3 regions of the Paenibacillus sp. FSL R10-2788 genome follow, and region 2 is predicted to be linked to each of the others. Evidence: riboswitches for the same ligand, from Rfam matches in the RefSeq annotation. Region 2 holds a riboswitch; each other region holds the start of a gene.
The links. A riboswitch is a leader RNA that binds a small molecule or an ion and turns the genes downstream of it on or off. The one in region 2 is predicted to bind thiamine pyrophosphate.

Region 1 (3,279 bases), 1.7 Mb from region 2:
CCTTTTTCCGCGCAGGAAGGATGCCGACTCGTTTCGCCGTTTTTCCAGAGTAAATAATCTCGACTGCATTCTGGAGATTCCGCAGCAATCTATATTTTTCAAAATTCTCTCGACGGATATATTCATATGTCCCTTTCAGCTTGGATTCGTGACGATACGTGTCCAGCTGGAGGGGGATTCGATTCCCTTTAGTATTGCCCTAGAATTCGCGGATCGTTTCCGTGCGCTAGAGAAAACCTTCATACAGGATGACTACACTTATATTCATTGCGGGGAACAGACCTATGAGATGGTAGAGGATTTTGTCTTCCGAAATTTGGTGGATGGACTGGAGCCATATCTGGATCAATCGGATATCAATGGGGCTTATTTTGAGACCCTTCCTTTTTTCGTAGATGAAAGAATGCAGGTACAAGCTTTTTACGGCTTTCAGAATGAAGAAAGTTCTGATGAGATTAGTGTAAATCTACGCTATCGCGCCTCACAGCTTGATGGAATTGATCTGAACGGAAAGCCCTATGCCAGTGCAAGCGATCCAGCGTATATTGCAAACTATTGTCATGAGCATTCCTATAATCGCTGGGGCCCAGACACGTATTATATGATGAATGAGCAGACCTTTTGCTGCATGACCCGCGCTGAACAGGAAATTGCTGTTAGTCTAGCCAACCAGATGTACGGGCAATATTATTACGGATTTTTACTCAATATTTTCCACAAAATCGTTCTGCTAAAGCTTGCCAACATGCACTCCCGACTTCGGATTAATCATGATTATGAGGAAATAGACAATCTAATCTACTCCATTAATAAGTTCTCGGCAAAGTTCTACTTCTTGGAGTTGATTTCCCAGTCGCAGGGCCGGGAGATATTTCTTCAGCTGCGTAAAGTATACGGAAACGACGCTTTGTTCGAGGAAGTGAAAGAAACCTTAAATGACCTGTTTCAGTATCAGGATAAGTTTCAATCCAAGCGACGGGATAATCTGCTGATGATTCTCACTGTATTTACGGTAGTAAGCGGGATTTACGGCATGAATCAGGTCATTGACGATCTGGATGGAAAAATCCAATGGAGTAAAATGATTGGTTATTCCCCCTTTGAATTTCTTGCCCTCTTCGTGATCATGAGCGGGATTCTGATCAGCGTTGTCCTCACGCTAGGGGCGCTGGTTAGTGAGCTTAAACGGCGTCACCGCAAGAAATATAAAGATCTAGACTAGCAAAAAAGAAACTACTGGATTGGAAAAATTCAGGAGTGCACTACTAGACATTCCGAGTACAGCCGTCTATAATACACCGTATGCGAGAAATATAAGATATAAAGTATGGGTACAAAACTTATACTTACTTATATTGCACATAGAAATACCCGTTAACTTCATAGAACCAGGGGTGCTGGAATTGGCCGGCTGAGATTGTATCCCACAAGATACTGACCCTTATACCTGATCTGGATAATGCCAGCGTAGGAATCGCCAATTGGTTCTGGTCCCTGTGACCTTGACTAACCTTGCGCCAAGCCAGCGTCCCGATCACTCGGGGCGCTTTTTTTGTAAGATCACTAAAAGATGTAGAAAAACGTACATACTACACTTTACGGTTCATGTTGTGAAGACGGGATTCTTGTAACCTTAAAGGAGAGAAGAAGACATGCACCTCAAAAAAGCACTTACGTTGTGCCTCACCTGTGTACTCATTCTTGCCATTGCCGGATGCGGCAGCAACAATGGGAATACAGCCGGAAACAAAGCAAATGCTACTGATCCAACTGCAGCGGCTGGCACGGATGCTCCAAAAGAGCTCACCAAAGTTAAAGTCGCACTCGACTGGACACCGAACACGAATCATACCGGTCTATACGTAGCTAAGGATCTTGGTTACTACGCTGAAGAAGGTCTGGACGTCGAAATCGTTCAACCAGGCGCAGCGGGTTCTGATACTATGGTTACTTCTGGCGAAGCCGCATTTGGCATCAGCGCCCAAGAAGGATTAACGCTAGCCCGTCTACAAGGCGTACCCCTTGTCTCGATAGCAGCTATTATTCAGCATAATACATCGGGATTCGCCGCTCCAGTAGATCGCAATATTAAATCACCAAAGGATTTCGAAGGTAAAACCTACGGAGGCTGGGGCTCACCGGCCGAAGAAGCAGCCATGAAGGCCATCATGGATCCTGAAGGTGGCGATGTGAAAAAGGTGAAGCTGATCAGTATCGGTGAAGCTGATTATTTTACCGCCGTCAAACGTGACATTGATTTCGCCTGGATTTTCTACGCTTGGACTGGAGTTGAGGCTGAGTTGCGTGGCCAGCCATTGGATATGCTGTACTTAAAGGATTATGCGCCACAGCTCGATTATTACACGCCTGTGCTGACGACGAGTGAGAAGCAAATTGCAGATCATCCTGAGCTGGTGAAGGCCTTCATGAAAGCCACATCAAAAGGTTATCAATATGCTATTGATCATCCGGAAGAGGCTGCCGGTATGTTATCGAAGGCCGTTCCTGACCTGGACGCCGACCTTGTCCTAGCTAGCCAAAAATGGCTTAGCCCAAAATACAAGGACGATGCTGCCCGCTGGGGCGAGCAAAAAACCGAGGTCTGGCAAAATTACGGCGACTGGATGTATGATCTGAAGTTGCTGGATAAACCGCTGGATGCTGCTAGTGCATTCAGTAATGATTTTTTACCGGCGGAGTAGAGAGCGGACTTCAGAACCAAGAAGGTTGGACGTCACTTGAGGAAGGAGGAACGGAACGGAGCGTAGTGATGTGCTACGTGAGTACCGGACTTCCCAAGTTCGTTCAAGATTCGACGTCGAGTTTGCTTCCTGAATTACTTCATTATCAAAGTTGGCTTTTTGAACTCACCTTATAATTTAAGAGCTCAAAAAGTCGGCTTTCAGAACCAAGAAGGTTGGACGTTACTTGAGGAAGGAGGAACGGAGCGTAGTGATGTGCTACGTGAGTACCGGACTTCCCAAGTTCGTTCAAGATTCGATGTCGAGTTTGCTTCCTGAGTTACTTCGTTATCAAAGTTGGCTTTTTGAACTTACCTTATAATTTAAGAGTTCAAAAAGACGGCTTTCAGAACCAAGAAGGTTGGACGTTACTTGAGGAAGGAGGAACGGAGCGTAGTGATGTGCTACGTGAGTACCGGACTTCCCAAGTTCGTTCAAGATTCGACGTCGAGTTTGCTTCCTGAATTACTTCGTTATCAAAGTTGGCTTTTTGAACTTACCTTATAATTTAAGAGTTCAAAAAGTCAGCTTTCAGAAC
Region 2 (3,279 bases):
CGCACAAGCTCCTTGGTGCGCAGGCCGCGATTCGTCCCGATCGGCGCACCAAGCGGCATCACAGCAGCAGCACCGGCATCTCTCAGACGTAAAGCAGCCGAAAGGTCCGGACTCATATAAGGCAATACTACAAAACCCTCCGCTGCTAAAATCTCTGTAGCTCGTATGGTCTCCAGATTATCTGGAAGCAGGTATTTCTGATCATTGATCACTTCGATCTTGACCCAGTTCCCCAGTCCCGCAGCTCTTGCTAATCTCGCAATACGGACTGCCTCTTCCGCTGTGCGCGCTCCTGAGGTATTAGGCAGAAGAGTCATATGGCCGGGAATGTGGTTCATGATATTTTCTGCTCCACCTTGCGGGTCCACTCGGCGAAGCGCTACAGTAATTACCTGAGAACCAGAGCTAGCAATCACTTCGGGAATCAGCGTATTCCGGCTATATTTTCCGGTTCCGATAAATAATCTACTGGTTAATTCGATGCCGCCAATATGTAACGGGTCATGCATGAAATTACCTCCCTTTGGTTCTTATAAATTTCTCAAAATTCTATACCGCTCCATCTCAACCCCCACCAACAAAGTGCACCAGTTCCAAACGATCATCCTCGCTCAGAGCAGTACTTTCATAATTCTCCTTACTGACAATTTCTCCATTCAGCTCAATGATCATCAGACGACCCGACCACTCAGGAAGACTGATCAAATCAGCTATAGTTTGAATACCACCAGAACACTCTGCGGATTTCCCGTTAATCAACAGCTTCATTCTGAATCACCCCCTTCGCCCATGCTGTTACCTCCAGGCTATGAATGAACCGCCTTATGAATAGCTTTGGCGGCCTCATAAGGATCATCCGCTCCGCAAATACCGGACATCACAGCAACTCCTGCCGCACCTTTCCTGACGATCTGCGCCGCATTAGCGGGGCTAATTCCGCCAATCGCAATTACAGGAATAGAACTGGTCTTCACCGTTTCTGCAAGCAGCTCTAGCCCACGTGCGGGCAGCCCTAACTTGCTATCCGAGGGAAATACATGACCAAACAAGCAATAATCAGCTCCCTGCTCTGAAGCATTCGCCGCTTCTTCCGGAGAATGAACCGATCTCCCCAGCCAAAGCTGAGGTGCAATTCGCCGGGCTGTAACCGGGCTCAGACTGTGCCCAGCCAACTGAACACCCGCGGCACCAGCTGCCAATGCTACATCGATCCGGTCATTGATTATCAGTTTGGTAGCGGGTATACCGGCAGCCAACAGCTCCTGTGCCGCAGAGAGCAGTTCGCGTGCTGGACATTGCTTCTCTCTTAAGTGAATATAATCGACCCATGTCTGCACCGTGACAGCCAGTTCAACAAATTGTCTCAACTGCTGCTTGCCGTCTGATATTAGATGGATCTCAGCTTGTACCACTCGCGATCTCCTCTCTCTCACTTCCCTGTAGGTCAGTAAAAAACAAAAAAACTGCCCCCGTAAGGAAGGCAGTCAGAATCTGTATATAGACGGCACTACAAATAGCCCGACAACAGAAATTCGTTCTCCACTTCCCTACGCTGGTCTTAACCAGATCAGGTTCAAAGGGTCCGGAAATCCATTCCGTCTCAGCCAATCGGCACCCCTAGTGACATAAATATACAATTTTGAAATACTAACGTGGTTTATAGTAACATATTTTTTTATTGAAATACACCCATTTATTCACATTAGCTGTACTAATCTAACCGTTTACTACCTCGCCACCATTTACATGAATAACCTGTCCAGTCACATAACTGGAATCGTCAGAGGCTAGATATACATAAGCTGGCGCCAGCTCCTCTGGTTGTCCAGGCCGTTTCATAGGCTGCGTGCCTCCGAACTCGCTAACCTGCTTCGCATCAAAGGTAGAGGGAATTAGCGGTGTCCAGATTGGACCTGGTGCTACACCGTTTACCCGTATGCCCTTCTCCGCCAGATTCGTGGACAAAGATCGTGTGAAACTAAGGATAGCTCCTTTAGTTGATGAATAGTCCAGCAGCTGCGGGCTTCCGCGATAAGCGGTAATTGAAGTTGTATTTATAATTGTAGATCCCGCTTTTAAATGAGGCATAGCTGCTTTTGATAAATAGAACATCGCAAATATATTCGTACGGAAAGTACGCTCTAGCTGCTCGGAAGTAATATCCTCGATCTTAGCTTGCGGATGTTGCTCCGCCGCGTTATTGATGAGAATATCAAGCTTTCCTAAGCCCTCTACCGTCTGTTTAATAAGATCCTTACAGAATTTCTCGTCACCGATATCACCTGGAATTAGGATACATTTGCGGCCTTCCTGCTCGACCTGACGTTTAGTTTCCTCTGCATCTGAGTGTTCATTAAGATATGAAATGACCACATCAGCACCTTCTTTAGCAAAAAGCACAGCAACTGCACGCCCAATTCCGCTGTCTCCACCGGTAATCAACGCCGCCTTGTCTTGCAGTTTACCTGCTGCTTTATAATTTGCCGGCTCGTATTTGGGCAGCGGCGTCATTTCACTCTCAATCCCTGGCTGATGATGCTGCTCCTGTGGGGGTAAGGTTTTTGTAGCTTGTTTATTATTGCCTGACATCTTCCCTATCTCCTCTCGTTAAGCAAATTGATAGTTAACTGATCATCTTAGGATGGCACAACAATGCACGTTTATACGCTGGGTTTGTCATTTTCTTAAATCGCTTTACGAATCTTACTTACCACAATGCAAGTAGAAATAAACAACCGTGGATGTAAACTGCTGTAAGTGGAGAGGACTTCACTGCATACAAAAAGGCACAGCACCGCTGCTGTGCCTTGAATTGTTCACCCTAACTATTTCAAAGAAGAAACATGATTTTCTGCATTCACTTCATGTTCCAGTACCCACATAAAATAAAGAGCCTTAGCTGCTTTCTCCCGGGTCACTATGGCTTTAGGTTCTAGTTCTGTCCCATTGACCATTTGACCTCTAGCAATCCCCACTTCAGATCTAATAAGCCCTAATTCATAAGCACTTTTCACTTTTGAAATTAAAAAGGGAGAAATGTCCGCTGTATCAACCAGCTGCTGCCAGGATACAAGTGGATAGTACATCGCTCCTCTAGCTCCTGGATCCAGATTGAAATCATAACCAGGATCTCCTGGCACTACTGCTGTGCCGTTATAATCAGTCATGTACTTAGGTTTATTAGCAAACTTTACTTGGTAAACATCGTAGAGAATAGCACCCATCGTTTCACCTGACAGCTTACCTTTCGGATAATAGGCAAGATCTGATCTTTCCACT
Region 3 (3,279 bases), 780 kb from region 2:
GAATTGGATAACGGCGGTACAGAAACGCGCGCAGCTTGTGGCAGAATTACGCGGCGCAGAGCCTGCCCACGAGTCATCCCGACTGAGAAGGCAGCTTCCCATTGGCCTTTATGTATCGACAGGATAGCAGCGCGTACGATTTCCGATGAATAAGCCCCTACGCTAAGAGTAAATCCAATGGTGGCGGCAATGAAGGGGTCGAGTACAATACCAACAGCCGGCAAACCATAAAATATAATAAATAGCTGCACTAACAATGGGGTTCCTCGAATAACCCACACATAAAAACGGGCGATTAGCTTCGGAATTACCCACGGAGAAAGACGTGCCAGCGCGGTTAGGATCGCCAAAATCAATCCAAGCACAAAGGAAAGTAGCGCCAACGGAATGGTAAAAGCCACCCCGGCTTTTAGCAGGGGTAGCAGTGTGTCTAAGAAAATTTGTATTTTGCGGTCATCCATTATTCAGACATCCTTTTTAGCTTCCAGGCTTAATTAGCCTTGCTAGCCTTGTATTATTTTGAAACGTCAGCTCCAAAGTATTTCTCGGAAATTTTCAAGTACGTTCCATCACTCTTCATCTCTGTAATCGCATCACTGACCGCTTTCACCAGCTCATCATTACCTTTCAGGAATACCGCGGCACTTTGTGATCCTTCAGGAATCTCATCAACCACTTTAATTTTTGCATCTGGTTTTTGTTTTTTTAGATCCAGATAAGACAAGCCATCATTCACAGTTGCATCAATACGTCCCGAAGTCAGCAGGTCCATCGCTTGATTGAAACCATCTGTAGCTACGATTTCAGCACCGTTCTCACGAGCGATATCGGATAAATTACTTGTCAGGGATTGTCCGGCTTTTTTACCTTTAAGATCGGCAAAGGTCTTAATATCCTCATTGTCTTCGCTCACGATCAATACTGCTTTGGATACGATATAGGGTTCAGAGAAATCATATTTCACTTTGCGATCTTCGTTAATGGAAACTTCATTGAAAATGACATCAAACCGTTTCGCATCCATCCCAGCAAAAATACCATCCCACTGAGTTTCAAAAAATTCAGCTTTGACACCTAAACGTTTGGCTACTTCTTCAGCAATTTCCACGTCAAAACCAGTCAATTTCCCCGCAGTGTCATGATAAGTAAAAGGTGCATAAGTCCCTTCTGTACCTATCCGCAATTTGCCGCTGGCCTTCACAGCCTCCAAACTGTTTTGCGCTGAAGATGCTGTTCCACCATTCGTTCCAGCTGTTGGTTCAGCAGCCGTATTGGTATTCGAATTATTGCCGCAAGCCGCTACAAGGACCACGGTTAACGCCAATATAATAGTTAAACTCCATTTTTTCATTATTAAATCCCCTCTCTCTATCCGGTTTTTTTCCGGTAAATTGAATAGTACACTGCCATCACATGATCGTCAATACTTTTTTCCGATTATATACATCGGAATTATAATATTAACTAGATTCCTACCTATATCTTACCCAATCTTGGATTAATCCTTCACTTCTTTCTCTCTTTACTTCTCAGAAAGATATGGTATATTTATTAACAAATTAATATGGACCTGTTATTTCACTAGGGGAGTCGGCCGACTGAGACGGAGCTTCAAGCTCCGGACCCTTGGAACCTGATCTGGATCATACCAGCGGAGGGAAGTGGAGCAGAATTTTCATCAAGCATGTTAAGTGTTATTATGCAGAATGAACTTTTTGACCCATTCATTTCCTCTGGAAATGGATGGGTCTTTATTTGTTTAGGCGCTCCACAAAAATTTTAGGAGGTTAGATCATCACGACCATTTTATCTATTCAAGGCCTAACCTACTCTTTTCCGGAATCTGAGCAACCCCCTGTATTCGCAGATCTATCCATGGATATCAGGCAAGGGGAATTCGTCTCCGTAGTAGGTGCTAGCGGATGCGGGAAAAGTACATTTTTCAAAACGATTGCCGGTTTACTCGAACCTACTCACGGAAAAATAAAACTCTCTACGCACCCGTCAACCGCTAGTCGTTTAGGCCAGATCGCTTATATGCCTCAGCAGGATTTATTGCTGCCTTGGAGGACAGTGCTCGACAACTGCCTTTTGCCTTGGGAGATCAAGCCCAGATTCAATAAACAAGAAACGATCACTCAGATTCGGGAAATGTTGACCCGCTTCGGCTTAGCAGATGTAGAGAACGCTTATCCCCATGAACTTTCGGGTGGAATGAAACAGCGAGTCGCATTTCTGCGCACCTTAGTGGCTGGAGGCGGAAGTGGTCTTATGCTGCTGGATGAGCCCTTTGGCGCTCTCGATGCCATGACCAAACGCGAGATACACCGTTGGCTGTTGGAGTTATGGGGTGAATTGAATCAGACGATTATGCTCATCACTCATGATCTGGAAGAAGCACTATTGCTCAGTGACCGGATTTATTTATTATCTGGCGGTGCGCACAGCGAATTACAGGAGATCGTTGTGGATCTACCAAGGCCAAGACATTATAAGATGAACTATGAACCCCGGTTTATAGCACTACGGGAAGAGTTGGAGCGAAGATTGCATGCAACCTTTACCTTTTAAAAAACATCTAGACAATTATGGTCCCTTCGTTCTTCTGGTACTGCTCATTCTTGTAATCTGGGAGTCAGCTGTTCGCCTTCACATGATTCCAGCCTTTATTCTCCCTGCACCTTCATCTATTGGCTTCGCATTGATCGAGCACAGGCAATTATTATTCGGACAGCATTTATTGGCAACGTTACAGGAGATACTGGTGGGTTTTGTCCTTTCTGTTATTTGTGGTGTATTGCTGGGCACTGGAATGTTCCTGTATCGCCCCATAGAAAAGGCCATCTATCCCTTTCTTATCATTAGCCAGACGATCCCATTAATTGCGCTATCCCCCATTTTTATTATGTGGTTCGGATATTCGCTGTGGAGCAAAGTGGCTGTGGTGTTTTTGACGGCTTTTTTTCCAGTCGTAGTGAGTACATATGATGGACTTCGTACAAGTGGCCAGACTTACAAGGACTTATTATTAACATTTGGTGCAAACCGCTGGCAGCTGCTTGTCAAAACCCAAATTCCACTGGCGTTGCCTGCTTTTTTCTCTGGCTTAAAGCTGTCCATTGTATACTGCGTCATCGGAGCTACTATCGGGGAATGGCTCGGCGGCAGTAAAGGACTCGGTTACTTCAGCCGCAGAATGGCCGGAAATATGCAGAGCGATGAAATGTTCGCGGCTGTATTTCTGCTGTCCGCGCTTGGTGTGGTGCTTTTTCTGGCGAT

Region 1: another riboswitch for thiamine pyrophosphate. It lies ahead of NSQ50_RS02110 (ABC transporter substrate-binding protein); the one in region 2 lies ahead of NSQ50_RS09230 (thiamine phosphate synthase).
Region 3: another riboswitch for thiamine pyrophosphate. It lies ahead of NSQ50_RS12775 (ABC transporter ATP-binding protein); the one in region 2 lies ahead of NSQ50_RS09230 (thiamine phosphate synthase).

The regions. Positions count from the first base shown of each region.
Region 1 covers NZ_JBBOQA010000001.1:469,965-473,243, reverse strand. Annotated here, with positions in the region: gene NSQ50_RS02115 (hypothetical protein) at 1-1,222, shown strand, start outside; TPP riboswitch at 1,381-1,491, shown strand; gene NSQ50_RS02110 (ABC transporter substrate-binding protein) at 1,653-2,702, shown strand.
Region 2 covers NZ_JBBOQA010000001.1:2,134,595-2,137,873, reverse strand. Annotated here, with positions in the region: gene NSQ50_RS09240 (thiazole synthase) at 1-509, opposite strand, end outside; gene thiS (sulfur carrier protein ThiS) at 565-768, opposite strand; gene NSQ50_RS09230 (thiamine phosphate synthase) at 807-1,412, opposite strand; TPP riboswitch at 1,528-1,629, opposite strand; gene NSQ50_RS09225 (SDR family oxidoreductase) at 1,717-2,589, opposite strand; gene NSQ50_RS09220 (GDSL-type esterase/lipase family protein) at 2,826-3,279, opposite strand, start outside.
Region 3 covers NZ_JBBOQA010000001.1:2,910,210-2,913,488, reverse strand. Annotated here, with positions in the region: gene NSQ50_RS12785 (amino acid ABC transporter permease) at 1-461, opposite strand, end outside; gene NSQ50_RS12780 (amino acid ABC transporter substrate-binding protein) at 515-1,351, opposite strand; TPP riboswitch at 1,574-1,677, shown strand; gene NSQ50_RS12775 (ABC transporter ATP-binding protein) at 1,876-2,571, shown strand; gene NSQ50_RS12770 (ABC transporter permease) at 2,552-3,279, shown strand, end outside.